Regions from separate parts of the Pseudomonas sp. Pse1 genome, predicted to be linked through region 3. Evidence: riboswitches for the same ligand, from Rfam matches in the RefSeq annotation. Region 3 holds a riboswitch; each other region holds the start of a gene.
The links. A riboswitch is a leader RNA that binds a small molecule or an ion and turns the genes downstream of it on or off. The one in region 3 is predicted to bind cobalamin.
Positions count from the first base shown of each region.

Region 1: linked by a shared signal. The riboswitch ahead of NR126_RS09970 (ABC transporter substrate-binding protein) and the one ahead of NR126_RS24920 (CbtB-domain containing protein) in region 3 are both predicted to bind cobalamin.
Region 2: linked by a shared signal. The riboswitch ahead of cobO (cob(I)yrinic acid a,c-diamide adenosyltransferase) and the one ahead of NR126_RS24920 (CbtB-domain containing protein) in region 3 are both predicted to bind cobalamin.

Region 1 covers NZ_JALJRO010000005.1:160,089-169,865, forward strand. Annotated here, with positions in the region: gene NR126_RS09945 (OsmC domain/YcaO domain-containing protein) at 275-2,473, shown strand; gene NR126_RS09950 (GNAT family N-acetyltransferase) at 2,540-3,061, shown strand; gene NR126_RS09955 (pseudoazurin) at 3,027-3,464, opposite strand; gene NR126_RS09960 (ABC transporter ATP-binding protein) at 3,482-4,252, opposite strand; gene NR126_RS09965 (iron ABC transporter permease) at 4,249-5,265, opposite strand; gene NR126_RS09970 (ABC transporter substrate-binding protein) at 5,262-6,275, opposite strand; cobalamin riboswitch at 6,423-6,617, opposite strand; gene NR126_RS09975 (MarC family NAAT transporter) at 6,654-7,325, opposite strand; gene NR126_RS09980 (hypothetical protein) at 7,332-7,916, opposite strand; gene NR126_RS09985 (DUF3302 domain-containing protein) at 8,204-8,560, shown strand; gene NR126_RS09990 (HlyD family secretion protein) at 8,564-9,523, shown strand; gene NR126_RS09995 (SulP family inorganic anion transporter) at 9,644-9,777, shown strand, end outside.
Region 2 covers NZ_JALJRO010000005.1:59,489-69,265, forward strand. Annotated here, with positions in the region: gene NR126_RS09415 (DUF2066 domain-containing protein) at 1-217, shown strand, start outside; gene NR126_RS09420 (AI-2E family transporter) at 254-1,327, shown strand; gene hda (DnaA regulatory inactivator Hda) at 1,500-2,204, shown strand; gene NR126_RS09430 (C40 family peptidase) at 2,417-3,043, shown strand; gene NR126_RS09435 (C40 family peptidase) at 3,282-3,815, shown strand; gene NR126_RS09440 (class I SAM-dependent methyltransferase) at 3,843-4,505, shown strand; gene NR126_RS09445 (sorbosone dehydrogenase family protein) at 4,508-5,821, opposite strand; cobalamin riboswitch at 5,935-6,170, shown strand; gene cobO (cob(I)yrinic acid a,c-diamide adenosyltransferase) at 6,251-6,862, shown strand; gene NR126_RS09455 (cobyrinate a,c-diamide synthase) at 6,873-8,183, shown strand; gene bluB (5,6-dimethylbenzimidazole synthase) at 8,180-8,830, shown strand; gene cbiB (adenosylcobinamide-phosphate synthase CbiB) at 8,827-9,735, shown strand; gene cobD (threonine-phosphate decarboxylase CobD) at 9,728-9,777, shown strand, end outside.
Region 3 covers NZ_JALJRO010000023.1:40,762-50,538, reverse strand. Annotated here, with positions in the region: gene metH (methionine synthase) at 1-1,083, opposite strand, end outside; gene NR126_RS24945 (fatty acid cis/trans isomerase) at 1,240-3,531, shown strand; gene nfuA (Fe-S biogenesis protein NfuA) at 3,635-4,219, shown strand; gene cobM (precorrin-4 C(11)-methyltransferase) at 4,360-5,106, opposite strand; gene NR126_RS24930 (cobalamin biosynthesis protein) at 5,238-5,651, opposite strand; gene NR126_RS24925 (CbtA family protein) at 5,648-6,355, opposite strand; gene NR126_RS24920 (CbtB-domain containing protein) at 6,367-6,558, opposite strand; cobalamin riboswitch at 6,655-6,881, opposite strand; cobalamin riboswitch at 6,999-7,208, shown strand; gene cobW (cobalamin biosynthesis protein CobW) at 7,307-8,374, shown strand; gene cobN (cobaltochelatase subunit CobN) at 8,378-9,777, shown strand, end outside.

The DNA of each region.
Region 1 (9,777 bases), on a different contig from region 3:
ATTGCAGCATTTGCACTCTGTACGGCTTTTCAGGCGGCACCTGCTTGCGCAGCGCGCTCGACCAGTAGCGTTATGCATCGAACCGGGCGGCATTTGCGTGCCGCCACGGCTGATGGTCTGGGTTTTTCGAGTGACCGGGCGCCGCGATCGTTCAATAAAATTTACCAACGGTCGTGGCTTGGCGGGCTTTTTTCACTGAAAGGACACTACTGCCGGCGTAAAACCCGGATAATCGCGCCCATTCAGTTTCGCTAGACTTTTTTGGTAATCCCTTATGGAAATCAAGGTTAATTTTCTCGACAACCTCCGACTTGAAGCCAAGTTCGATGACTTCACGGTGATTGCCGACCAACCGATTCGCTACAAGGGTGATGGCTCGGCTCCAGGGCCGTTCGATTACTTCCTGGCCTCGTCGGCCCTGTGTGCGGCGTACTTCGTGAAGCTGTACTGCAGCACGCGCAACATTCCCACCGAGAACATCCGGCTGTCGCAGAACAACATCGTCGACCCGGAAAATCGCTACAACCAGATCTTCAAGATCCAGGTTGAACTGCCGGCCGATATTTCCGACAAGGACCGCCAGGGCATCCTGCGATCCATCGACCGCTGCACGGTGAAAAAAGTGGTGCAGGCCGGGCCGGAGTTCGTTATCGAAGAGGTGGACAACCTCGACGCCGATGCTCAGGCGCTGCTGATGCCTAACTCGGCGGCGGACGCCAGCACCTTCATCGTCGGCAAGGACCTACCGCTGGAGCAGACCATCGCCAACATGTCGGGCATCCTCGCCGACCTGGGGATGAAGATCGAAATCGCTTCATGGCGCAACATCGTGCCCAACGTCTGGTCGCTGCATATCCGCGATGCCCATTCGCCGATGTGCTTCACCAATGGCAAAGGCGCCACCAAGGAAGGCGCACTGGCCTCTGCCCTGGGCGAGTTTATCGAGCGGCTGAACTGCAACTTCTTCTATAACGATCAGTTCTGGGGCGAAGACATCGCCAACGCGGCGTTCGTGCATTACCCAGACGAGCGCTGGTTCCAGCCAGGTCGCAAGGATGAACTGCCGCCAGAAATCCTCGATCCGCACTGCCTGAAGATCTACAACCGAGATGGCGAGTTGCGTGGCTCGCACCTGTTCGACACCAACTCAGGTAACGAAGAGCGGGGCATCGTGTCCTTGCCGTTCGTGCGCCAGTCCGATGGCGAAGTGGTGTATTTCCCGTCGAACCTGATCGAAAACCTGTTCCTGAGCAACGGCATGAGTGCCGGCAATACCCTGGCTGAAGCCCAGGTGCAGTGCCTGTCGGAGATCTTCGAGCGGGCGGTGAAGCGCGAAATCATCGAAGGCGAGTTCGCCCTGCCGGACGTACCGCAGGAAGTGCTGGCCAAGTACCCGGCGATTCTTGCCGGGATCCAGGGGTTGGAGGAGCAGGGCTTCCCGGTGCTGGTCAAGGATGCTTCGCTGGGCGGTGAATTCCCGGTGATGTGCGTGACCCTGATGAACCCGCGCACCGGCGGTGTATTCGCCTCGTTCGGCGCGCACCCGAGCCTGGAAGTGGCGCTGGAACGCAGCCTCACCGAATTGCTTCAGGGCCGCAGTTTCGAGGGCTTGAACGATTTGCCGCTGCCGACCTTCGAAGGCCACGCGGTGACCGAGCCGAACAACTTCGTCGAGCACTTCATCGACTCCAGCGGCGTGGTCTCGTGGCGCTTCTTCAGCGCCCAGTCGGATTACGAGTTTGTCGAGTGGGACTTCACCAGCGAAGGCGAAAACTCCAACGCCGAAGAAGCCGCGACCCTGTTCAAGATTCTCGAAGACATGGGCAAGCAGGTGTACATGGCGGTGTATGAGCACTTCGGTGCCACGGCCTGCCGGATCCTGGTGCCGGACTATTCGGAAATCTATCCGTTGGACGACCTGATCTGGGACAACACCAACAAGGCGCTGTTCTTCCGTGCCGACATCCTCAATCTGCACAGCCTCGACGACGCCGAGCTGAAGGCCCTGGGTGAGCGCCTGGTGGAAAGCGAGCTGGACGATTACACCGACATCACCACCCTGATCGGTATCGAGTTCGACGACAACACGGCCTGGGGCCAGTTGACCATCCTCGAGCTGAAACTGCTGATCTACCTCGCCCTGCAACAGTTCGAAGAGGCGAAGGACGCGGTGGAAGCCTTCCTGCAGTACAACGACAACACCGTCGAGCGCGGCCTGTTCTACCAGGCAGTGAACGCAGTGCTGGAGATGGAGTTGGACGAAGACCTGGAGCTGGCGGACTACGAGGTCAACTTCCGTCGTATGTTTGGCAACGAGCGAATGGACGCGGCGATTGGTTCGGTCAACGGCAGCGTGCGCTTCCATGGCCTGACGCCAACCAGCATGAAGCTCGAAGGGCTGGATCGGCACCTGCGGTTGATCGACAGCTACAAGAAACTGCATGCGGCACGGGCCAAAGTCGCGGGTGTTTGACGGCTGTAGGCGCTGGCTTGCAAGCGACTGGGGGCTCTGCGGTGTGTCAGAAACAGGAATAGCATTTTGAAATTTCACCCTGTCACCGCCACAGAAATCCCCGAGGTCCTGACCTTCGTTCAACAGGTCCGCGCCGAGTTGTTTCCCAAGCTCAGCGCCAGCGGCCTGCCGGCTGATCTGGCGCATTTCGAGGCGGTCTATCTGCGCGGTGACGGGCGGTTTCTGGTGGCGCGGGTCGACGGGCTGATCGTCGCCACGATCGGCTACCTGCCGTACGACGGACGTTTCCCCCAGCTGGATTATCGCGGCCGCAAAGTGGTCGAGGTGGTTCGGCTGTTCGTCCTGCCGGCTCACCGACGAGTCGGTCTGGCGGCGCAGCTGTACCGCGCCTTGCTGGCCCTGGCCCAGGCGGACGGCGTGCAGGTGGTCTACCTGCACACCCATCCCTTCCTTCCCGGCGCCATTGATTTCTGGATTCGCCAGGGCTTCGCGATCATCGATGTCGAGGCTGATCCGCTGTGGCAGACCACCCATATGGAATTCCAACTGGCGACTATTGAGCCTGCTGGTGCTGCAACAGACGGCTGAAACGCTCGGTGGCACGCTTTGGCAAGGCTGACGGGATTTCGGCTGGCTGGGCGGTGGTTGGACCGACCTGGATCAGCATCACCATGCCCATGGCCAGATGCGGGGTGCATTGGATGCCATACAGGCCAGGGATGTCGAAAACCTGCTCGATCTCCTGATTGATTTTGCCCTTGAACGCAGTAGCACCTGCCGGCAGTAGCCCCGCGACCGAAGCGGCGTTGTGTCCGCTTTGGCTGGGAATGAACCTGACACTGTCACCGGGCTCGATACGCAGGTAATCCGGCTCGTAGACCATGCTGCCAGCGGCACCACGGGTGAGCATTTTCACTTCAAAAGTTTGCGCCTGCAGGGCCGAGCAGAACAGGGCGCTGGCGAGCAGCAAGGGTAAGGATAGAGAGCGCATGTCGAGTCCTCGATTGATCAGGTGGCGCGCAAGCGCAGGATCTGCGCGCCATCGAATGGGTCCGTGAGGTAGTGGGCCTGTACGCCGAAGGTGGCGTGCAAACGTTGTGGCGTGAGCACTTCCAGGGGCTTACCGAGCGCCACCAGCCGTCCACGGTCGAGGATTGCCAGGCGGTCGCAGGTCAGGGCCTGGTTGAGGTCGTGCAGCACGATCAGGCTGGTAACGGGCAGCGCCTGCACACCCTTGAGAATCGTCAGTTGATGCTGGATGTCGAGGTGGTTGGTCGGCTCGTCGAGCAGCAGGATCTGCGGACGCTGGGCGAGGGCCCGGGCGATATGCACGCGCTGGCGCTCACCCCCGGACAGACCACGCCAGATGCGTGTGCTCAGGTGCGTGGCGTCGACATCGTGCAGGGCCTGGCGGACGATCGCCTCGTCCTCCCGGCTCCACGGGCTCAGGGCCGACAACCAGGGCGTGCGGCCGAGCGCGACGGCGTCGAACACGCGGATCGCGTCGTCGGTGTCGGCCTGTTGCTCGACCACCGCCAGGCGTTGCGCAATGCTGCGGCGCGAAAGTTTTTCCAGCGGCTGGTCAGCCAGCCACACACCGCCGGCTGACGGCGTGCGCAAGCCGGCCAACAGCTTGAGCAAGGTGGACTTGCCGGAGCCGTTGGGCCCGACGACGCCGAGGGTTTCGCCGGGGTGCAGATCGAGATGGATATCCTGCAGCAACTCGGCGTCACGCACCTTGAAGGACAGACCTCGGCACCTCAGAACGGGGGCGCTCATCGGGCGCTCCTGCGGCCGATCAGGATCAGCGCAAACACCGGCGCACCGACCAGCGCGGTGATCACCCCGACCGGAATCACCTGGCCCTTGATCAGGGTGCGTGACAGCACGTCGGCGGCAATCAGAAACAACGCGCCGGCCAGGGCACTGGCGGGCAACAGGCGCGAGTGCCCGGTGCCGAGCAGCAGGCGCACGGCGTGGGGAATTACCAGACCGACAAAACCGATGGAGCCGACAATGGACACCATCACCGCCGTCACCAGCGCCGCGCACCCCACCAGCACCAACTGCACCCGGCGCACCGGTATGCCGAGTGATGCGGCTGAATCGCTGCCAAAGGCAAAAGCGTCCAAGGCACGTCGGTGCAGCAGGCACAACACCAGACCCGCGACTGCCACCGGCACCGCCAGCCACACCGACGGCCAGCGCACCCCGCTGAGGTTGCCCAGCAGCCAGAACATGATGCCCCGTGCCTGTTCGGAGCTGGCCGATTTGGTGATCAGGAACGCGGTGATGGCGTTGAACAACTGCGAGCCGGCAATGCCCGCGAGGATGATTTGCCCAGTGCCACGGCTTGAACCGCTGAGTCGCGCCAGCAAAATCACCAGGGCGAACGCAGCCATGGCGCCGACGAAGGCGCCGGCCGACAAGGTCAGCATGCCGGCGCCGACGCCGAGCAGAGCCACCAACACCGCCCCGGTTGAGGCTCCGGCACTGACGCCCAGCAGATACGGATCAGCCAGGGGATTGCGCAACAACGACTGCAGAATCACCCCGCAGGTGGCCAGGCCGGCACCGCAGGCCGCCGCGACCAGGGCGCGGGTCAGGCGATAATTCCAGACGATGCCTTCGTCGATCGGGTCCAGCGCGTAGCCGGCGGCCCACAGTTTGTTTGCCAGCACCTGGAACACCACGTGAAGCTCAATGGCGGTTTCACCGATGGCCACGCCGGCGATGACAGCTGCCAACAGCAGCGCCATGGCCGACAAGCTTCTAATCAGACTCGCAGTCATTGCGGCAGGTTAAAGCGGTCGATGGCCTCGGCCAGTTGCTGCAGGCCGTCGAAGGTGCGCACGCTGGCCTGCATGGCCATCGCATCAAGCACGATGATGCGGTTGTTTTTCACCGCGTCCATGTTGCGTGTCACCGGGTCGCTGCGCAGAAACGCCAGTTTCTTTTCATGGTCATCGGCGGGGAAGCGGCGGCGGTCCATGCGCGCGATGACCAGGAAAGTCGGATTGGCCTTGGCGATGGTTTCCCAGCCGACCGTCGGCCATTCCTCGTCGGACTCGACCACGTTACGCACGCCCAACGTCGTCAACATGAAGTCGGGAACGCCCTTGTGGCCGGCCACATAAGGATCGATGTCCATGTCGGCGCTGGAGAACCAGACCAGGGCACTGAGCGGCGGGTGCTTTTTCTCGTGGGCCTTGGTAATCGATTGGGCGAGGCTGGCCTTGAGCTCGTCCGTCAGTTGGGCGCCGCGCTCGCGCACATCGAAAATCTCGGCGAGCTGCTCAATGCCCTTGTAGATGCTCTCGATGCGGAACGGCGCCAGGCGCGTACCGTCAGCGCCCACCAGGTTGTCCTTGGCTTCACAGTCTGAAGGCAGCAGGTAGGTGGGGATTTTCAGCTCATGAAATTGCTCGCGAGTGCCGACCACGCCTTGCGGACCGACCATCCATTCCAGCTCAACCGTCACCAGTTGCGGGCGCTTGCCGATCACCGCTTCGAAACTGGGATCGTTGTCCGCCAAGCGCTCGATCTTGTCGTTCTGCGCCTTGTACACCGGCAACACGTTGTTGAACCACAGCGACGTGCCGAGCACTTTGTCGCTCAGGCCCAGGGCGTAGAGCATTTCGGTACCGGCCTGGCCAATGGTCACGGTGCCGCTGGGCGCATGCTGGAAGGTCAGGCTGCTGCCGCAGTTTTCGAGGGTCAGTGGGTACTGGGTCGGGGTGGCCTGGGCCAGGGCGCAAAGAGCCATACCGGCAACGAGGGTCGAAAGGCGGGGCAACAGCATGGGGCAATCTCCATTTGAACCGTACAGGCAACAGCAGGGATACGGTTTGGAAACACACCCTCGAACACTGCGTTGAACACAGGGCAAGACCGCGCGACAAGGAAACTGGCGGGCAGCAGGGATGTCCTTCCCGGACACCCCGCCGGTTAGTGATTTTGCTTGGCCGGCAGGTCTCCTGACTCATGCGTCGTTGCCGCACCCCAGCCTTCCCGGAAATGATCCAGTGGCAGTTGTGGAGTGGGCTCGGCATCTACAGTTGCGGGGGCAGTTCCGATTGACACCGGGTGTGGTGTTTCGGATTCCCTATTAATCCCCTGGGGGACCGGCGGCGCTATGGTAGTCGATCACGGCACCGGGAGGAAATGCGCGGGCTGCCAACTAGGGCAGGCGCGGCGGATGGAAGTTGCTGTCGATGAGCGACTGGACGATTTCGATCGAGCCATTGATGGCGAACTGAGCGCCCATGCACACCAGCAAAAAGCCCATCAGTCGGGAGATTGCGTCGATCCCGGACTCGCCGGTTATGCGCATGATCAGCCCCGAGCTGCGCAGGCAGATCCACAGGATCAGCGCGGTGAACAGGAAGATTAGCGCAGGGGCGGCCATTATCACCCAGGCCGGGAACATCGTGCTGTGCTTGATCGTTGCCGCAGAACTGATGATCAAGGCAATGGTGCCGGGGCCGGCGGTGCTGGGCATAGCCAGCGGGATCAAGGCGAAGCTCTCCTTTTCCTTGACGTCATGGTCGGTCGTCGGTGGTGCGGGCGGTGGAAACAGCATCTTCATGCCCATGACGATCAGGATTCCACCCCCGGCTATGCGCAAACCGGGGATGGAGATGTTGAAGGCATCCATGATCAGTTCGCCGGTGTAGTAGGTTAGCGTCATGATCAGGAAGACATAGAAGGCCGTCAGCCGCGCCTGTTTATTCTTTTGCCGTTGGTTGAGTCCTTTACTCAGGGCGAGGAACAGCGCCACGGTGGTGGGCGGGTTGAGCAACGGCAACAACGCCAGCAATCCCAGGGCAATCGCGTTGAATAAATCACTCATGGGCGATTATGGGTTGGTCGAGGTTTTGATTTTCAGGATCTCGGTGTAGATCGCCTCGACCGTCTGCCCCACCTGCAGCTTCTTCATGCGCTCTTGAAGCTGCGGGTCCTCGACCTTGACCACCCTGACCTTGCCTTCTGGAGGCATCAGGGTCACTTCATGGGTCTTCAAATCGATCTGGGTAATCTTCGAGGTGACCTTGACCTGGCGTACCGCCTCGCCGCCGGGATTGGGGTTGTCTTTGGTGGCGCGAATGGTCATGGCTTCATCGCTGACTTTGGGTGCACCCCCCACCTGGGTGTCGAGTACATAGGCCACCGAGCGCAGCACCTGGATGTCGACGTTATCTCCGACTTTCAGGTTGGGCAGGGCTTTGGCTTGATCGGTCAGTTGCAGGGGAATCGGCTGCTTGTTGAGGCCTTCGATGGTGACCTGATAATTCGCCGCATCGACTGCCAGCACTTTCGTCACGAAGTGGCCTTCCATCGCGGTACTGCCCAACGGAATATCAGCCGCCTGGGCACTGATGCCGGCAGTCGACAGGAGAGTGGCAAACGCGACACGCAAGGCGAAGGATTTGACGGATTTCATGAGCTTGGTTTCCCTGTGATAGCTGACGGACACGCCCAAGAATAGTCGGTGTTCGGCAACTTGCCTGGTGACCTTATCGATTGAATTGCCGAGCATTTCGCCCTGCATGGGACTGTCTGCTATCTGCGATTTCACTGAGTTAAGTCAGCGAGCGATAGCCGGGCAGGCGATTAAACTTGAACTATTCTGATTTCGAACGGGCGCGCGCGGAGCAGCGACCGCAGTCGACCATCACAGCACTCACGTGGTGCGTACGCGCTGTTTTTGTTTTTCGGGAGGGGGGCGTCGTGCTCGACTACATTGCGCTGGGCATTCTTTTTTTTGCGGCAATCGTGTTGTTCTACGGGATTATCGTGCTGCACGACATACCCTACGAAATTGCCGTACACCGCAAACATCCGCATCAGGACGCCATTCATGCAGCAGGTTGGGTGAGTCTGTTCACCCTGCATGCGTTGTGGCCGTTCCTGTGGATCTGGGCGATGTTGTACCGGGAGGATCGCGGCTGGGGATTTCGCACGGATCCCGAGCAGTTGAAACTCGATGCGGAGCTGGTCAAGGAGCTGGCTGAACTGCGCCAACGCGTGCAGCGCCTGGAAGGGAAGACGCAGTCCGATGACTCTTCTATAGAAGGACGGCAATAAACCATGGACTTATTACTGATCCTTACCTACACCGCCATCTGCGTGGCAATCTTCAAGATTTTCCGTATTCCCCTGAACAAGTGGACGGTGCCGACCGCCGTGTTGGGCGGCGTGGTGTTGATTGGCGCGCTGATCTTCCTGATGAACTACAACCACCCGTATTCGGAGGTGGCGCGTTCGTACTTCGTCTCGGTGCCGATTATCCCGACCGTGACGGGCAAGGTGATCGAGGTGCCGGTCAAGGGCAACGAGCCGCTGAAAACCGGGGATGTGCTGTTTCGCATCGACCCCGAGCCGTTCCAGAACCGCCTCAAGTCGCTGAAAGCCCAGCAAATCTCCGCACGGGCTGATTTGTTCCGAATCAACGAACTGATCAAGCGCAACTTCGGTACGCGGCGCGAGCTGGATGCGGCCCAAGCCCTGGTGGACGACCTGCAGGGGCAGATCGACAACGCCCAGTTCGATTTGGACAACACCACCGTACGGGCACCGAGCAAGGGCTTCGTGACCCATGTTTCGCTGCGTGCGGGGATGATGGCGACCAAGTTTCCGCTGCGTCCGTCGATGGTCTTCATCCCGGAAGAGGGCCAATACTTTGCTGCCTGGATGCGCCAGAACAGCTTGCTGCGCCTGGTGCCGGGCGATGAGGCGGAGGTCGCCTTCGACGGCATTCCCGGACGAGTGTTTACCGGTAAGGTGAAGAATGTCATCAGTGTGATAGGCGAGGGGCAGATCCAGCCATCCGGCACCTTGCTCAGCTACACCGGATCGCCACCACCGGGTCGGGTGCCGGTGATCATCGAGATCACTGACCCGGATTATCCGGAGTACGCCAAGTTGTTACCCGGTGGCTCATATGGTCAGGCGGCGCTGTACAGCCAGCACTTCCACCATGTGGCGATCATGCGCAAGATACTGCTGCGCATGGCCGCCTGGATGAACTACATCTTCCCGTTCCATTGACAGATGAGGGGGGGAGACCGGCACTGGTCGGCTCCCCCTCGGTCATTCTCGCGATTCTTCACAAGTCCCTGAACAACGCTGACGGGCGCTACACATCTTCCACACTTAGGGGCCAGACCCATGAACCTTGCGGACTCGCCGTCGCCAAGTCCCGAGCCGGGGCGCATCGTGCGCAAGACCGGCGTCAACACCGGCTGGAACCGCTGGCTGCCCGGATTTCGCACCTTGCGCGAGTACCAGATCGCCTGGTTGCG
Region 2 (9,777 bases), on a different contig from region 3:
TTTGCTCGAGCCTTTTAGCGCGCGTTTGCAGCGGGTAGTGGGCGACCGGATTGTCTACCGGGTCAACGGCAGCAGTGAACAGTTGCGTGCCCAGTTGGGCCTGGCGCACTTGCAGGAAGTGCCCGCGTCGGCACCCGCGCCCGTTGCCCCGGCTGCGGATGGCGCATCTCAAGCTCCGGCGGCAGCACCGCAGGCGCAATTGAATTTTCGCTGGTAAACGTTCTTTCCTTATATAGAAGCAATGGAGTGGTTCATGGTCGATTCGCGGCGTTGGGTTTGGCTGGGTGTGGTCGTCCTGCTGTGCGTGTTCATTTACCTGCTGCACCCGATCCTCACACCCTTTCTGGTGGCGTTGGGTCTGGCGTACCTGTTCGATCCGCTGGTCGATCGCCTGGAAAAATACGGGCTGTCACGCACCTGGGGGGTAGTCGCGGTATTTGCGCTGTTCACCTTGATTGTCATGGCGATGTTGCTGGTGCTGGTGCCGATGCTCGCCAAGCAGTTGTTGCGCTTGTATGAGCTGGCACCACAGATGCTCGACTGGCTGCAGCACGCGGCCATGCCCTGGGTCCAGGCCAAGCTCGGCCTCAATGATGGCTTCTGGAAGTTCGACAAGGTCAAGGCCGCCATCAGCGAGCACATGGGCCAGACCACCGACATCGTCGGCGTGGTGCTGAGCCAGGCGACGGCCTCCGGCCTGGCCTTGATCGGGTTTCTGGCGAACCTGGTGCTGATCCCGGTAGTGAGCTTCTACCTGCTGCGTGACTGGGATCTGATGATGGCGAAGATTCGCAGTCTGTTGCCGCGTGATAACGAAGAACGGATCGTCTCGCTGGCGGGCGAATGTCATGAGGTGTTGGGGGCATTCGTGCGCGGGCAGTTGCTGGTGATGCTGGCGCTGGGGGTGATCTATGCCGCCGGCCTGATGCTGGTGGGGCTTGAGCTGGGTCTGTTGATCGGCTTGATCGCCGGCCTGGCGGCCATCGTGCCGTACATGGGCTTCGTCATTGGCATCGGTGCGGCGTTGATTGCCGGATTGTTCCAGTTCGGCGGTGACCTGTACCCCATGGTCGGGATTGTCGCGGTATTCATGGTCGGTCAGGCCCTTGAAGGTATGGTCCTGACGCCGTTGCTGGTGGGCGACCGGATTGGCCTGCATCCGGTGGCGGTGATCTTCGCGATCCTCGCCGGCGGCGAACTGTTCGGCTTTACCGGGGTGCTGCTGGCGTTGCCGCTGGCGGCGGTCATCATGGTGCTGGTGCGTCATTTGAAGGATCTGTACAAGGATTCGCAGATGTACAGTGGTGCCGACGACCCGGAGTTATAGGTACAGTTAATCGTGCGTACGGGCGGCCTGCGTTGACGGCGGGGCGCCAGGTTAACGCAAACCTTTGATTTTGCTTGTGGTCTATCGCATTGTGCCGCTCGCGTCACGGGTATAAACTTTGCAAACTTTACACAGAGGCCACTAACGGTTCCTCAGGAACTGTTCAGTCAGCATGAAACCGATTCAGCTGCCCCTAGGTGTGCGTCTGCGTGATGACGCTACCTTTATCAACTACTACCCTGGCGCCAACGCCGCTGCACTCGGCTATGTCGAACGCCTGTGCGAAGCCGACGCCGGCTGGACTGAAAGCCTTATTTATCTGTGGGGCAAGGACGGCGTAGGGCGTACCCATCTGTTGCAGGCCGCGTGCCTGCGCTTTGAGCAGTTGGGCGAACCGGCGGTCTACCTGCCTTTGGCCGAGTTGCTCGATCGCGGTACGGAAATTCTCGACAACCTCGAGCAATACGAACTGGTATGCCTGGACGACCTGCAAGCCGTCGCCGGTCGGGCTGACTGGGAAGAGGCGCTGTTTCATCTGTTCAATCGCCTGCGAGACAGCGGCCGTCGCCTGTTGATCGCGGCGTCCACGTCGCCCCGCGAATTGCCGGTCAAGCTGGCCGACCTCAAATCGCGCCTGACCCTGGCGCTGATTTTCCAGATGCGCCCGCTGTCCGATGAGGACAAGTTGCGCGCGTTGCAGTTGCGCGCATCGCGTCGCGGCCTGCATCTGACTGATGAGGTCGGGCATTTTATTCTGACTCGCGGTACCCGCAGCATGAGTGCGCTGTTCGAACTGCTCGAGCAGCTCGATCAGGCTTCCCTGCAAGCGCAGCGCAAGCTGACAATTCCTTTCCTCAAAGAAACCCTGGGCTGGTAAAACCGCGGCCTGCAGAGCGTTTCGGCATATTCCAGGCGCCAAAAATCTCGCTGGCGGAGAGGCCTCGCAGCGCGCGTGGAAATTAAATGGGCTTAAGCGCTTAGATGTCAGGGCAAAACGGCAAAGTCACATTTAAATCGATTGAATTTGCAAATGAGGATGATAGAAGGCATAGTCTCGGCTTCTTTACACATTCAGCCACGGTCGTGCCCATGCTAAAGCGCTTCGCACCCCTCGTGCCTCTCGCACTCGTCACCCTGTTGTTTGGTTGCGCTGCGCACTCTCCAGTGTCCCAGCAGGATATCCAACAGCAACAGGCTAAAAACTCGGCTACCGCCCAGTCTTCCGCTCTTTATCAGGAAGAACTGGCAACCGAAAAAGAGCTCGCCGATTTCGCGGGCAGCAAGCCTTATCAAATGCCGGTCCTGGCCGACAGCATCCTCGAACGTGGCATGTCCCTGATCGGTACCCGCTACCGTTTCGGCGGTACCTCTGAAGCTGGCTTCGATTGCAGCGGTTTCATCGGCTACCTGTTTCGCGAAGAAGCTGGCATGAACCTGCCGCGCTCCACTCGCGAAATGATCAACGTAGACGCACCGCTGGTTTCTCGCAGCAAGCTGGAACCGGGTGATCTGCTGTTCTTCGCCACCAATGGTCGTCGCGGTCGTGTCAGTCACGCCGGGATCTACCTGGGCGACAATCAGTTCATTCACTCCAGCAGCAGCCGCAGTGGCGGTGTTCGGGTCGATAGCCTGGGCGACAGCTACTGGAGCAAGACCTTCATCGAAGCCAAGCGTGCCCTGGCGATGGCTCCGACTACGGTCACCGCGCGCAAATAAGCTGGCGGACAAAGGCGCTGTAACCCCTGTGTTAGAGCGCCCACAGTCCAACAAAGCGATCTCCCTCGGTAATACCCCTTCTTTTTGTGGTGCAAACTTAAAGTCTTACTTGAAGTTTGACGCGTAGCCGCTAGAATTCTGATCTATTGTTAAAAACTAACCGCGTAAGCCCTGCTTACGCGGTTTTGTTTTCAGCCTCCCGGCAGAGAAAGCCGCAGCCAGTTCAGGATGTTCTGTGATGACGAAGTCGGCCCGCCTAGCACTGATTGTCTGCGCCGCGCTGCTCAGCGCTTGCGCCAGCCGCACGCCACCTCCTGCAAAAGTGGTTCGCGCGCCGGTTTTCGCCCCCACCCAAACCTTTTCTCCTGTCGCTGACGACGTGCTGTTTCGGGCCCTTGGCCTGGTTGGCACGCCTTATCGCTGGGGCGGTAACACACCGGATTCGGGCTTCGATTGCAGTGGCCTGATTGGCTATGTCTATCGCGATGCGGCGGGCATTTCCCTGCCACGTACCACCAGCGAAATGATCGGCATGCAGGCCCCGAGTGTCGGCAAGGATTCACTGCAGACCGGCGATGTGATTTTCTTCGCCACCAACGGCGGTTCCCAGGTCAGTCATGCCGGAATCTACGTGGGTGAGGGGCGCTTTGTGCATGCGCCTGCGACGGGCGGAACGGTCAAGCTCGACAGTCTGTCCAAGGCGTATTGGCAACGGGCCTACCTGAGTGCCAAGCGCGTGTTGCAGCCTGAGCACCTGGCGCGCAATCCCTAGTCAATTTCCGGGTAGGCGGAGGTGGTCATGACCGCACGAACGCTTAACCTCGACGACGCCCTCTATCACTACCTGCTGGATGTTTCGCTGCGTGAAACGCCGCTGCTGCGCCGTTTGCGTGACGAAACCCAGGCCCTGCCGATGGCGCGCTGGCAGGTGGCGCCCGAACAGGGGCAGTTTCTCGCCTTGCTCATCAAGCTCACGGGTGCCCGGCGCGTACTCGAGGTGGGGACCTTCACCGGCTACAGCGCGATGTGTATGGCGGCGGCGCTGCCCGAGGATGGCCGGCTGATCTGCTGCGATATCCCCGGCGACTACAACGCCACTGCTCGCCGTTATTGGCAGGAGGCCGGTCTCAGCGAGCGCATCGAGCTGCGTCTGGCGCCTGCCTTGCAGACCTTGGCCGAACTTGAGCGGGAGGGGCAGGGCGAATGCTTCGACCTGATGTTCATCGACGCGGACAAGGCCAATTACCCGGCCTATCTGGAGCATGCCCTGCGTTTGCTGCGCACCGGTGGGCTGGCGGTGTTCGATAACACCCTGTGGAGTGGGCGAGTGCTGGAGAGCAATCCGCAAAGCGAAGATACTCGCGCCATCCAGGCCTTGAATCGGGCGCTGAAGGATGATGTGCGGGTTGATCTGTCGTTGCTGCCACTGGGTGATGGCCTGACGCTGTGCCGCAAGCGCTGACATTAGCGTGTAGCGGACACTCGCCAGACCTTGTTGCCCACGTCATCGGCCACCAGCAGGCTACCCTGTTGATCGATCACCACGCCTACCGGCCGTCCCATTGCCTCTTCATCCTTGTTCAGAAATCCAGACAGGACATCCACTGGCACGCCAGAGGGTTTGCCGTTGTGAAAGGGCACGAAAATCACTTTGTAGCCGCTGTGGGGGTCTCGATTCCATGAGCCATGCTGGCCAATGAACGCACCCTCGGTAAAAGGTGCTGGCAACTTGCTGCCCTCGGCAAAGGTCAGGCCCAGCGAAGCCGTGTGCGGGCCTACGGCGTAGTCCGGGGCAATGGCTTTGGCGACCAGGGCCGGATCCTGCGGGCTGACCCGCGCATCGACGTGCTGTCCGTAATAGCTGAACGGCCAGCCATAGAAACCGCCGTCCTTGACCGAGGTGATGTAGTCCGGCACCAGGTCGCTGCCGATCTCGTCCCGTTCATTCACCGCCGTCCACAGTGCTTTGCTGTTTGGTTCCCAGGCCATGCCGTTGGGGTTGCGCAGGCCGGACGCAAAAATCCGGTGATTGCCGGTGGCCCGATCCACCTCCCAGATCGCCGCGCGACCCTGTTCCTGGTCCAGACCGTTCTCACCGACATTGCTGTTGGAACCCACGGTGACGTAGAGCTTGCTGCCGTCGGCGCTGGCGATCACATTTTTGGTCCAGTGGTGATTGAGGGGGCCGCCTGGCAGGTCGATGACTTTCATCGGTTTCGAGCTGATCGTGGTTTCACCTTCGACGTAGTTGAAGCGCAGCAGCCGGTCGGTATCGGCCACGTATAAGTCATTGCCCACCAGGGTCATGCCGAACGGCGAGTTGAGGTTTTCGATAAAGGTGGTTTTTGTCTCGGCGACGCCATCGTGGTTGCTGTCACGCAGCAGGGTGATGCGGTTGGCGCTGGGCACCGTGGCGCCGGCACGGCCCATGACTCTCTTCATGACCCAGCCGCGCAGGCCTTTGCTGTCGTCTGGTTTGGGCGGCGCGTTGGTTTCGGCCACCAGCACATCGCCATTGGGTAGCACGTACAGCCAGCGCGGATGGTCGAGGCCTTCGGCGAAGGCCGCGACCTGGGTGCCGGGGGCTGCGGTCGGTTTGGCGCCATCGCTCCAGCCCACGGCCGGGGCGATGTTGACGGTGGGCAGCAAGGTTTTGTTCGGTGCCGGCAACTCGGGGGAGGGGCCAGTGCCCTCGGCGACTTTTAATACCGCGGTTTCGCCGCAGGCGACCAGGACTGCGGCCAGTGTGAGGACAACTGTCAGGCGGGACGTTTGCATGCCGATCTCCCATTCATAACCGCACATGAGGGGTAGAGGATGGCGCGCCGCCGAAGGTTCAATCGGTCAGAGAGCGGCTTCCTTTAATTGACGCTCCACCCCCAACCCACTAACCTTCGCGACTTGTTTCAGGTGCTCGGTGACTCGTGGGTCGATCGAGTGAAACAGGGAAGCCGGTGAGGGCGCGTTCTGCTACAGAACGGGCGACGATCCCGGCGCTGCCCCCGCAACGGTAAATGAGTAAAAGTGCTGCCATCAGCCACTGTGTCGAGCGCGACATGGGAAGGCGCAGCGCCCGGCCAATGGCCGCTCATGAGCCCGGAGACCGGCCTGATCCATCCAGCGGCATCACGGTGGGCGATGCCAGGCTTCTTGCCGTCTATTTCCATGCCTGCCCGCCGTTATCCAGCCTCAACGGAGAGCTCCCCCATGACTGATTCCCCCGAACGCGACGAACGTCACCTGGCGCGCATGCTGCGCAAAAAAGCGGTGATCGACGAGCGCATAGCCAACTCGCCCAACGAATGCGGGCTGCTGCTGGTCCTGACCGGCAATGGCAAAGGCAAGAGCAGTTCGGCGTTCGGGATGCTTGCACGGGCCATGGGCCACGGCATGCAGTGCGGCGTCGTGCAGTTCATCAAGGGCCGCAACAGCACCGGTGAGGAGCTGTTCTTTCGGCGATTCCCGGAACAGGTGCGGTTTCATGTGATGGGCGAAGGGTTCACCTGGGAAACCCAGGATCGCCAGCGTGACATCGCTGCCGCCGAAGCCGCCTGGGCCGTGTCCCGCGAGCTGCTGCGCGACCCGGCCATCGGCCTGGTGGTGCTGGATGAGCTGAACATTGCTCTCAAACACGGCTATCTGGATCTTGATCAGGTGCTCAGCGACCTGCAGGCCCGTCCGCCGATGCAGCACGTGCTGGTTACCGGTCGCGGCGCCAAGCCGGAAATGATCGAGCTGGCGGACACCGTCACCGAGATGGGCATGATCAAACATGCATTCCAGGCCGGGATCAAGGCGCAAAAAGGTGTCGAGCTGTGAGCCACTGTTCATGAATAACCCTCGTCATTGCCCCGCCGTACTGATTGCCGCGCCGGCGTCCGGTCAGGGCAAAACCACCGTCACCGCCGCCCTGGCACGCCTGCATCGCAATCAGGGACGCAAGGTCCGGGTGTTCAAGTGCGGCCCGGATTTTCTCGATCCAATGATTCTCGAGCGCGCCAGCGGCAATCCCGTGTACCAACTGGACATGTGGATGGTCGGCGAGCAGGAAAGTCGACGCCTGTTGTGGGAAGCGGCCCTGGACGCGGATCTGATCCTGATCGAAGGGGTTATGGGGCTGTTTGATGGCACCCCGTCCAGCGCCGACCTGGCCCGGCACTTTGGGGTGCCAGTGCTGGGGGTCATCGATGGCACGGCCATGGCCCAGACCTTTGGCGCTTTGGCCCTGGGTCTGGCGCGCTATCAGCCGGACCTGCCGTTTGCCGGGGTCCTGGCCAACCGGGTCGGCACCTTGCGTCACGCGCAGTTGCTCGAAGGCAGCTTGACGGAGGGCTTGCGCTGGTATGGCGCGTTATCCCGCGAGACCGGCATCGAACTGCCGAGCCGTCACCTCGGGCTGGTGCAGGCCAGCGAACTGAATGATCTCGATCTGCGTCTTGATGCGGCGGCAGACGCCCTGGCCAGCAGTTGCGAGGTGGCATTGCCGCCCGCCGTGACCTTTGCCGCGCCCGAAGTGATCCCCGCCGAGCCGCTGTTGGCCGGGGTGCGCATCGCCGTAGCCCGCGACGAAGCCTTTGCCTTCACCTATGGCGCGAGCCTCGACCTGTTGCGGGCGATGGGCGCCGAGTTGTGTTTCTTCTCGCCGATTCGTGACCAGCAATTGCCTGAGGCGGACAGCCTGTATCTGCCCGGTGGCTATCCGGAATTGCACCACGAGGCACTGGCGCAAAACAGCGCAATGCTCGCTGCTATCCGCGCTCACCATGACGCTGGCAAACCCTTGCTCGCCGAGTGTGGCGGCATGCTTTACCTGCTTGACTCGCTGACCGACGTTGAGGGCGTACGCGCCGAACTGGTCGGCTTGCTCAGCGGTGACGCGGTGATGCAAAAGCGTCTGGCCGCGCTGGCATTGCAAGCCGTGGAGTTGCCGGAGGGCGCGTTGCGCGGGCATACCTATCACCACTCGCTGACCAGCACCTCGCTTGAACCGATTGCCCGTGGCCTGAGCCCGAATGGTGGGCGTGGTGCCGAAGCGGTCTACCGTGAAGGGCGGATGACCGCATCCTACGTACACTTTTACTTCCCCTCAAATCCGTCAGCGATCGCCGCGTTGCTCGCGCCTACAGCGAACCACTCATGAGCATCAACGCGTTTTCCGAAGCGGAACGCCAGGCGGTCTATCGGGCCATAGCCGAGCGCCGCGATATGCGCCATTTCAGCGGCGGCACCGTCGCGCCGGAGCTGTTGCGGCGCCTGCTCGAAGCAGCGCATCAGGCGCCGAGCGTCGGTCTGATGCAGCCCTGGCGGTTTATCCGCATCAGTGACCGGGATTTGCGCCGGCAGATCCAGAATCTGGTGGAAGAAGAGCGGATGCGCACCGCCGAGGCGCTGGGTGAGCGCTCCGACGAATTCATGAAACTCAAGGTCGAAGGCATCAACGACTGCGCCGAAGTGCTGGTCGCGGCCTTGATGGATGACCGTGAGCGGCACATTTTTGGCCGCCGGACCTTGCCGGAAATGGACATGGCGTCGCTGTCCTGTGCCATCCAGAACCTTTGGTTGGCTTCTCGTGCCGAAGGTCTGGGCATGGGTTGGGTGTCGTTGTTCGAGCCACAAGCGCTGGCCGAATTGCTCGGCTTGCCGGCGGGGGCCAAGCCGCTGGCGGTGTTGTGCCTGGGACCGGTCAACGAATTCTATTCAGCGCCGATGCTGGCGCTGGAGGGCTGGGCGCAGCCGCGTCCGCTAAGCGAACTGCTGTATGAAAATAGCTGGGGAGTGAGTCAATGAGTGTGGCGTTGCTGAGTGTCGCCGCCGTTGCGCTGGACGCGTTACTGGGCGAGCCGAAACGCTGGCATCCGCTGGTAGCGTTCGGCCGCTTTGCCGATCGGGTCGAGCAGCGCTTCAATGCCGCCGGTCGCGGCTGGCGCAGTCATGGCGTCACTGCCTGGGTGATCGTGGTCGTGCCTTTGACCCTGCTGGCCACGGCCTTGTCCTGGTTGCCCTATATCGGCTGGCTGGTGGAAATTCTCGCGTTGTATTGCGCGCTTGGCCTGCGCAGTCTCGGCGAGCATGTCGAACCGGTGGCCCGTGCCTTGCGCAGCAACGACCTGGACGAAGCCCGCCACCGCGTCGGTTATCTGGTCAGTCGCCAGACCAGCGAACTGGACTCTACCGAAGTTGCCCGGGCGGCGACTGAGTCGGTGTTGGAGAACGGTAGCGACGCAGTATTTGCGGCGTTGTTCTGGTTTGCCGTGGCCGGTGCGCCGGGTGTGGTGCTTTATCGCCTGAGCAATACCCTTGATGCGATGTGGGGCTATCGTAATGAACGTTTCGAGCGTTTTGGCTGGGCGGCGGCAAAAATCGACGATGTGCTGAACTATGTTCCGGCGCGGCTGGTGGCCCTGACTTACGCGGTGTTGGGCAAAACCCGTCTGGCGCTCAAGTGCTGGCGGACTCAGGGGCCGACCTGGGACAGTCCCAATGCCGGGCCGGTCATGGCTGCCGGTGCGGGGGCACTGGGTGTGGAGTTGGGTGGGGCGGCGATCTATCACGGCGAGCTGCATCAGCGTCCGCAACTGGGCGAGGGTGTGCCGGCGGATGCCGACTCGATCGACCGTGGCTGGCAACTGGTCCAGCGCGGGGTGTGGTTATGGTTGCTGATTCTCTGTGTGGGAGCCGAGTTCTATGCTTGAGCACGGTGGCCGCCTGCGCAAGGCGGCCTTGCACTATGGCAT
Region 3 (9,777 bases):
GTTGACGAACAGCGAGCTGCGGTCAATGGTGAACGGCTCGAGGCCGGACAGGCGGCAGGCCTTGGGAATGTCCGGAATCTGCCGTGGTGCGTAGCCGGCGACCGCCTTGGCGATGGCTTCGATGTGCCCCGGGGTGGTGCCGCAGCAACCGCCGACAATGTTCAGGAAACCGCTCTGGGCGAATTCTTCGATGACCCGCGCAGTTTCCGCCGGCAACTCGTCGTACTCGCCGAATTCGTTGGGCAGGCCGGCGTTAGGGTGCGCCGAAACGTGGGTGCTGGCCTTGTTCGACAGCTCTTCGAGGTACGGCCGCAGCTCGCTGGCGCCGAGGGCGCAGTTCAGGCCGACGGAAATCGGCTTGGCGTGGGCGATGGAGTTCCAGAACGCTTCGGTGGTCTGGCCCGACAGGGTGCGGCCGGAGGCGTCGGTGATGGTCCCGGAAATCATGATCGGCAGCTCGAAGCCGAGCTCCTCGAACACGCCCTGCACGGCGAAAATCGCTGCCTTGGCGTTGAGGGTGTCGAAAATGGTCTCGATCAGGATCAGGTCCGAGCCGCCTTCGATCAGGCCCTTGGCGGCCTCGGTGTAGTTTTCCACCAGTTCATCGAAGGTGACGTTGCGGTAGCCCGGGTTGTTGACGTCCGGCGACAGCGAGCAGGTGCGGCTGGTCGGACCGATAACGCCGGCGACGAAACGCGGCTTGTCCGGGGTTTCCAGAGTCTTGGCATCGGCCACTTTGCGCGCCAGGCGTGCGCCTTCTACGTTTAACTCGTACGCCAGGCCCTGCATGCCGTAGTCGGCCAGGGACACTTGGGTGGCGTTGAAGGTGTTGGTCTCGAGAATGTCGGCACCGGCGTCGAGGTAGGCTTTTTCAATCGAGCCGATCACGTCCGGGCGGGTCAGCACCAGCAGGTCGTTGTTGCCCTTGACGTCGCTCGGCCAATCGGCGAAGCGTTTGCCACGGTAGTCCTGTTCCTCCAGCTTGTAGCTCTGGATCATCGTGCCCATGCCGCCATCGAGAATCAGGATGCGCTCTTTGAGGGCTTGCTTGAGAACGTGGAGGCGAGCGCTGCGATCGGACATGAAGGACTACCTGGTAAGCCTATTACGAAGGGCGGGAATCATAGCAAACCTGTGCGCTATTGGAGCATAAGGCGCTTTTGCATGAATATCGCTCATGTTGGGCAGGGTGCTGGCCCGGTAGAATCGCGACGATTTTTCACGATCGGGACCCGGGACATGTCGTATCGCATTTTCACCAGCCTTTTTGCGCTGCTTATCAGCAGTTTCGCGGCAGCGCAGGACAGCGCCCCGGCGATCTCCTATACCCGCGATATCCAGCCGATCTTCACTGAAAAGTGCGTGGCCTGCCACGCCTGCAACGACGCCGCCTGTCAGCTCAACCTGGGCAGTGGCGAAGGCGCGGCGCGCGGGGCGAGCAAGGTCCCGGTTTATGACGGTGATCGCAGTACGGCGTCGAGCCCGACGCGGATTTTTTACGACGCCTTTGGCAAGCAAGCCTGGCAGAACAAGGGCTTCTACCCGGTGGTCGAGACCCAGGGCAGCCAGGCCGCGTTGATGGCGCGGATGCTCGAGCTGGGGCACCAGACCCCATTGCAACCCAATGCCAAGCTGCCGGACGAAATCGTCCTGGGGCTCAACCGCAATAACATGTGCCCGCAGCCGGCGGAATTCGACGGCTATGCCAGCCAGCACCCGAAAGAAGGCATGCCGCTGGCGGTCACCGGGCTGACCGACGCGCAATACCAGACCCTGCAACGCTGGCTCGCCTCGGGCGCGCCCATCGATGAACAGGCCCTCGCGCCGAGCGCGCAAGAAGCCGCGCAGGTGGTGCAATGGGAAAACCTGCTGAATGCCCCAGGCGCCCGGGAAAGCCTGGTGGCGCGCTGGCTGTACGAGCACTTGTTTCTCGCCCATGTCTACTTCAAGGGTGGCGAGCCCGGGCACTTCTTCCAGTGGGTGCGTTCGCGCACCCCGACCGGCCAGCCGATCGACCTGATCGCCAGTCGCCGCCCCAACGATGATCCGGGCACCCAGGTGTACTACCGGCTGTGGCCGGTGCAGGGGGTGATTGTGCACAAGACCCACATCAGTTATCCGCTGAGCCCGGCCAAGCTGGCCCGGGTCAAGAGTCTGTTCTACAGCGGCAACTGGCAAGTCGACGCCTTGCCCGGCTACGGCCCTGAGCGCCGCGCCAACCCGTTCGAGACCTTCCAGGCGATTCCGGCTCAGGCGCGTTACCAGTTCATGCTGGATAACGCCGAATACTTCGTGCGCACCTTTATTCGCGGTCCGGTGTGCCGTGGGCAGATCGCGACCGATGTGATCCGCGATAACTTTTGGGCGCTGTTCCAGGCGCCCGAGCATGACCTGTACATCGTCGACCCGAACTACCGGCGCCAGGCCACGCCGCTGCTGGCGATGCCTGGGCAGAACGATGATGTCGGCAGCGTTCTGAGCCTGTGGCACACCTACCGCGACAAACGTAACGATTACGAAGCCCTGCGCCGCGACAGCTACGCCGACGCGCCGGCGCCGAGTTGGTCGACCCTGTGGGCGGGCAACGACAACTCGTTGCTGAGCATTTTCCGCCACTTCGACAGTGCCTCGGTGACCAAGGGCCTGATCGGCGATGTGCCGCAGACCATGTGGCTGTTCGACTACCCGCTGCTGGAGCGCACCTACTACCAATTGGCGGTGAACTTCGACGTTTACGGCAACGTCTCGCACCAGGCGCAGACGCGGCTGTATTTCGACCTGATCCGCAACGGCGCCGAGCTGAACTTCCTGCGCCTGATGCCGGCCGACTCGCGGGATGCCTACCTCGACGACTGGTACCAGAACAGCGGCAAGCTGAAGATGTGGATGGACTATGAAAACATCGACGATGACACCCCGACCGCGCTGAGCCTGGATGCCAAGGACCCGATGCGCGACTTCACCCACCAGTTGCTGGCACGCTACGGCGACCTGAATGCCCGGCCGGATCCGATCAACCGCTGCGACGGCGCCTATTGCTCGCGGGCCAATATCGACCCGGCCCTGCAGGGCGCCGAGCAGGTCCTGAGTCGTCTGGTGTCGCGCCCGGCGGCAGGCTTGAAGGTGATTGACCAATTGCCGGAAGCGACCATGCTGCGCATCGAAATCCCTGGCGGCAAGCGCGAGATCTACAGCCTGCTGCGCAACCGCGCCCACAGTAACGTGGCGTTCATGCTCGGCGAATCGCTGCGCTATCAGCCGGGGCTCGACACCCTGACGCTGTATCCCGGCGTGCTCAGCAGCTACCCGAATTTCATGTTCAATATTCCGGTGGCCGATGTGCCGGAATTCGTCGAGGACATGGAAAACGCCAAGGACGCCAACCGTTTCGAGCGCATTGTCGAGCGTTGGGGCATTCGTCGCAGCCATCCGCTGTTCTGGGTGTATTTCCACGATTTGAGCCGCTATATCCACGAAACCGACCCGGTGGAAGAGGGCGTGCTGGACATGAATCGCTACGAGAACCTGTGATTGAGCGCGGATTAAGGTCCGCGCTTTAACCCGACAAAAATACTGGGACTTTGTCCGGCGCCACGTTTGGCGTAAACTGCGCCCAAGCCTGCGAGGAAATTCCATGACTGCTATTACCATCACCGACGCCGCCCACGATTACCTGGCTGATCTGCTGTCCAAGCAGAACACCCCGGGCATCGGCATCCGCGTTTTCATCACCCAGCCTGGCACCCAGTACGCCGAGACCTGCATTGCCTACTGCAAGCCGGGCGAGGAAAAGCCGGAAGACACCGCGCTGGGGCTGAAAAGCTTCACCGCCTACATCGATCACTTCAGCGAAGCTTTCCTGGACGATGCAGTCGTCGACTACGCCACCGACCGCATGGGCGGCCAGTTGACCATCAAGGCGCCGAACGCCAAAGTGCCGATGGTCAACGCCGACAGCCCGGTCAACGAGCGCATCAACTACTACCTGCAAACCGAAATTAACCCGGGGCTGGCCAGCCACGGCGGCCAGGTCAGCCTGATCGATGTGGTTGAAGACGGCATCGCCGTGTTGCAGTTCGGCGGCGGCTGCCAGGGCTGCGGCCAGGCGGACGTAACCCTGAAGGAAGGCATCGAGCGCACCCTGCTCGAGCGCATTCCGGAGCTCAAGGGCGTGCGCGACGTGACCGATCACACGCAGAAAGAAAACGCCTACTACTAAGGCGTTCGCTGCGACTAAAAAAACGGCGTCCGTGAGCGCCGTTTTTTTATGCCCTGTAGGAGCATCTGGCTTTACGCGTCATCGTTGACGATTTTCGCTGGCAAGCCAGCTCCGACAATGGCCGTGGTAGAGCAGAAACATTACGGCCTATACAAATGCGCATGCCCCGCCCGATACAGCGATGACTCGCTGAAACTGTCACTGGCCAACACCCGGCCCACCAGAATCAGTGCCGTACGCCGGAACCCCTTGGCCTGCACTTTCTCGGCGATATCGGCGAGGGTTCCCAGCACCCAGTCCTGATCCGGCCAACTGGCCCGGTGTACCACGGCGATCGGGCAATCCGCGCCGTAATGGGGCAGCAGTTCGGCGACGATTTTCTCCAGGTGATTGACCCCCAGATGAATGGCCATGGTGGTGCCGTGGGCGGCCAGGCTGCTGAACGACTCGCCGGCGGGCATGCTGGTCTTGTCGGCGTAGCGGGTGAGGATCACGCTCTGGGCGATGTCCGGCAGGGTCAGTTCAGCCTCCAGCAACGCCGCGCAGGCGGCGGTGGCGGTGACGCCGGGGATGATTTCGAAGGGGATGCCCAGCGCCCGCAAGTGGCGGATCTGCTCGCCGATGGCGCCGTACAGGCTCGGGTCGCCGGAATGCACGCGGGCCACATCCTGGCCCTGGACGTGAGCCACGCGGATCAGCTCGATGATCTGTTCCAGGTGCAGTTCGGCGCTGTTGATCACGTGTTCGGCCTGGTGGCCTTCAAGCGCGGCAGCCGGCACCAGCGAGCCGGCGTAGATGATCACCGGGCAACTGCGGATCAGCCGCTGGCCCTTGACGGTGATCAGTTCCGGATCGCCGGGGCCGGCGCCGATGAAGTAGACGGTCATGGCCGGCTCCTGAGGGTTCTAGGGAAGGGGCAGATGAGCGATGCTCATGATGAAAAGGGAATTATCGCAAGAATTGAAGGGGGCTAACGCAGGAACTCGCTCGCTCCTACAGGTGTGCGGGGTATTGCCCATTATCCGGCACACGCCAACGCAAAGGTCGCTTGCGCATACTTCTGTCGGGAAATCAGCAAGGTCGCTGGCGCCTGGGCCAGTGCTTCGGCAAGGGCGAGGGCAGCGCTTTCGGCGACGCCGTAACAACCCGTGCGCTCGAAAGCGATCTGGGACTGGTGGCTAAGCCGTGCTTCGTAAGCGGACAATTGCTCGCTGCTGAACACGGTCAGGGGCAAGCCCAGTTGCTCAGCCAGTTCGATAAGCCCGGGTTCATCACGTTTCAGGTCGATGCTCGCCAGCGCCGTGATCGATTGCAGATCGATCCGCTGTGCCTGCAAGGCCTGGTCGAGTAACGCGCGCAGCGTGCTGGCCGGGCAGCCGCGTTGGCAGCCCAGGCCGACCACCAGGGTCGGCGCTGCGCGCGTTTCACTCATGCCTGATAGTGGCCTGCGCTTTTGCGCCGGAACAACCAGGCACTGATCAGCCCAAGGGCCAGCCAGAACGCCACGTTGGTCAGCTGCGAAGCGATCTTGAACTGCGCTTCGAGGGCCTCGGGGGCGAGCATCGAATGCACTTCCGGTTGCGGCGCGCCGACGATGTGCGGCACCGCTAAGATGGCCACGCCGAGTGCCTTCAGCAGCCAGTTCTTGCCGAAGGCGATCAGGGCGATACCGGCAGCAGTAGACGCGGCAGTACCGATCCACCACATCTGCCGCTGCGCCAGATCCGCGGCGGCGGTGCCCGGCAACTCCGGCGGCAGGCCGAGGGTCGGCGCGAGGACGAAGGTGGCGTAACCGGCCAGGCCCCAGAGCAGGCCCTGGGACGTGCGGGTCGGGGTGCGCAGGGTGTAGAGTCCGGCGAGCATCAGCGCGAAACCGACCGCCACCACCAGGTTGCCGCCGGTGGTCGACAGCACGCGCTGCCAGCCGTCTTCCGGCTCCCAGGCCTCGGCGTCGTGGCTGTGGGCAGCCATCGCCGAGTCGGCATGTTCATGCACTTGCTCGACGGCGGGCTCGGATTTCTCGTAGGTCTCGGCCTGCAAAATCAGCGGCGAGACCCAGAAGCTTTGCAGCAGGGTCAGCAGAAGGGCGGCCAACAGCCCGCTGAAACCTGCGGTTTGAGCAATACGCTTGATCATCTGGGCAGGTCTCAGTGGCACGGGAAAGCGGCGCTGTGCCGGGTGTCGTGAGCGGCGTTGTGCACGGCTTCGATGTGCGAGAAGCCGGCGAAGTACACCAGGCACGCACCGAGGATCGAGGCGCTGAGGGCGGCGACCAGGCGTTGGCCCAGTGTGGTGGTGCCGGCGGCGGTGGCGTGGCGAGTGCTGCTGATGGTCGACATGGCGCTTACCTCTGGTCAGTCAGGGGTGATCCGTGCGCATGCAAGCCTCCGCGAGCAGGCCGCGGAAACTGAAACAGCGCCCGCCCACCGCGGGTTTGTTATTCAAGTATTGCGGGCCGGTCTCCGGGCTCACGAGGGGCTGGCGTTGGCCAAACCTTCAAGAATCGCCTTCCCATGCTGTACATCAGGCACAGTGGCTGTGATTCTTCACTCGCTTACCGTTGCGGGGGCAGCACCGGACTGACATGGGCTTGAAGTAAAGCTCATGATTCACCGGTTTCCCGTTTCACCCTGTGAAGGGCACCCGTAACAAGGTGTGTAGGAGAGCATGGGCGGGTGCTGGCGTCAATCTTGATACCGAGTTGACCCCTTCGCGAGCAGGCTCGCTCCCACAATGGATTTGCGGTCACCAGAACCATTGACCGAGCCCAGTACGATGCGTAGCCTTGCACCTTCGAGGTTCTTCGGCCCCTGCGCCGAAGCTAAGAAGGGAACGCGGTCGATGCCGCGGCTGCCCCCGCAACTGTGAACGGTGTCGTTGCTGCCAGGCCACTGCACGCTCTTCCGAGCGGCGGGAAGGCGCAGTAATCGCCAGTCGAAAGACCGGCCCACCGTCAGCCAGGAGACCTGCCTCGATCCAGATTCTCACTACAACCGGGCGGGGTGATCCGGTGGCGAACTGCTCCCGCGCGCGTCTGCGTCGCTGGTTCTCGTCCCGTATGCCCGCCACCTTGCCAAAGGGCATCCGATGAAAACACTGGCCAAACTCCCCGTCACCATCGTTACCGGCTTCCTTGGCTCGGGCAAAACCACCTTGCTGCGGCACATGCTCGACAACGCCCAGGGCCGGCGCATCGCGGTGATCGTCAACGAATTTGGCGAGCTGGGCATCGACGGCGAAATCCTCAAGCAGTGCTCCATCGGCTGCACCGAAGAAGAAGCCAGCGGCCGGGTCTACGAGTTGGCCAACGGTTGCCTGTGCTGCACCGTCCAGGAAGAATTCTTCCCGGTGATGCGCGAGCTGGTGGCGCGCCGTGGCGACCTCGACCACATCCTCATCGAAACCTCTGGCCTGGCCCTGCCCAAGCCGCTGGTCCAGGCTTTCCAGTGGCCGGAAATCCGCAGCGCCTGCACGGTTGACGCGGTTATTACCGTGGTCGACAGCCCGGCCGTCGCCGCCGGCACCTTCGCCGCCTTCCCTGACCAGGTTGACGCCCAGCGCAAGCTCGACCCGAACCTTGACCACGAGTCGCCGCTGCACGAACTGTTCGCTGACCAACTGGCCAGCGCCGACTTGGTGATCCTCAACAAGACCGACCTGATCAACCCCGAAGACCTGGCCCGAGTGCGCCTGGAAGTCGCCGAGGAACTGCCGCCGGCGGTGAAAATCATCGAGGCCAGCAGCGGTCGCGTGCCGCTGGACGTGCTGATCGGCCTGGGTGCCGGCTCCGAAGAACACATCGACAGCCGCCACAGCCACCACGATCACCACCATGACGGCGACGATCATGAAGACCACGATCACGACGCCTTCGATTCGATCTCCATCGAACTGCCGCAAGCCGATGAAAGCCTGCTGCTCGATGCCCTGACCCAACTGGTGGTGCAGCACGGCATCCTGCGGGTCAAGGGTTTCGCGGCGATCCCGAACAAACCGATGCGCCTGCTGATCCAGGGCGTGGGCACTCGTTTCGACAAGCACTTCGACCGTCAGTGGGGCGCCGAAGAAGCGCGCATCACGCGCCTGGTGCTGATCGGCCAGGAACTGGACGCGGCCTTGCTCGAAGCGCAACTGCGCGCCGCCCTCAGCGTCTGATCCATGCACCTGCTCAGGACCCAGCCCGGCGGATTCGTCTCCGAGGACAACATTGCCGATCTCGGGCAAACCCCCGCCGAGCTGGTGATCCTGTGCAGCGGTGACTCCAGCCTGGCGCTGCTGGCCGAGGCGGCGCAGCAACTGCCCGGGGACTACCCGAGCCTACGCCTGGCCAACCCGATGCAGGTGCAGAATCACGCCTCGGTCGACCTGTATGTCGATCAGGTGCTGCGCCACGCCAAGGTGATCCTGATCTCGCTGCATGGCGGGATCGCCTATTGGCGCTACGGCGTCGAGCGCCTGATCGAACTGGCGCAGCGCGGTGTGCAACTGATTCTGGTGCCGGGCGACGACCGTCCCGACCCGGAGCTCAGCGACTTGAGCACCGTGCCGGCGGAAGACCGCGAGCGGCTCTGGCACTTCCTGCGTCAGGGCGGCAAGCACAATGCTCTGGAGCTGTATCGCTGCCTGGCCAGTCGCTGGCTTGGCCGCGACTATGCCTGGGGCGAGCCGCAAGTGCTGCCACGCACGGCGATCTATCATCCGCATCACGCCCATCCTAACCTGACCGATTGGCAAGCCGACTGGCGGCCCGGTCAGCCAGTGGCGGCGCTGCTGTTCTACCGCTCGCACTTGCAGGCGGCCAACACCGCGTTCGTCGATGTGTTCTGCCAGCGCTTGCAGGTGGCCGGACTCAATCCCTTGCCAATCGCCGTCGCCAGCCTCAAGGAGCCCGGCTGCCTGACGGTCGTCGAAGACTGGCTGGACGAGGTGCAGGCCGCGCTGATTCTCAACACCACCGGCTTTGCCCAGTCCAGCCCCGAGGCGCCGCACCTGCGGCCGTTCCGCCGCGATATCCCGGTGATCCAGGCGATCTGTGCCCAAGACAACGAGCCGGGCTGGAGTGCCAGCGAACAGGGGCTCGGCCCGCGTGACCTGGCGATGCACATCGCCTTGCCGGAACTGGATGGGCGGATCATCAGTCGGCCCATCAGCTTCAAGGACCTGGCCTGGCGCAGCGAGCGCAGCCAGTGCGATGTGGTCTGTTACCGGGCGCACCCCGAACGCATGGATTTCGTCGCCGAACTGGCCCGGCGCTGGGCCGAGTTGGCGCGCGTGCCGAACGGCGAGAAACGGGTGGCGCTGATTCTTGCCAACTATCCGACTCGCGATGGACGCATTGGCAACGGTGTCGGCCTGGACACCCCGGCAGCGGCCTTGAATATTCTGCGAGCGCTGCAGGAGCAAGGCTATCCGCTGCCGGTCGAACTGCCCGTCAGCGGCACCGCGTTGATCCAGCAACTGCTCGGCGGGGTCAGTAACGATCTCGACAGCATCGACCTGCGCCCCTGCCAGCAAAGCCTGGCGCTGGAGGATTACCGGGCGATGTTCGAGGCCTTGCC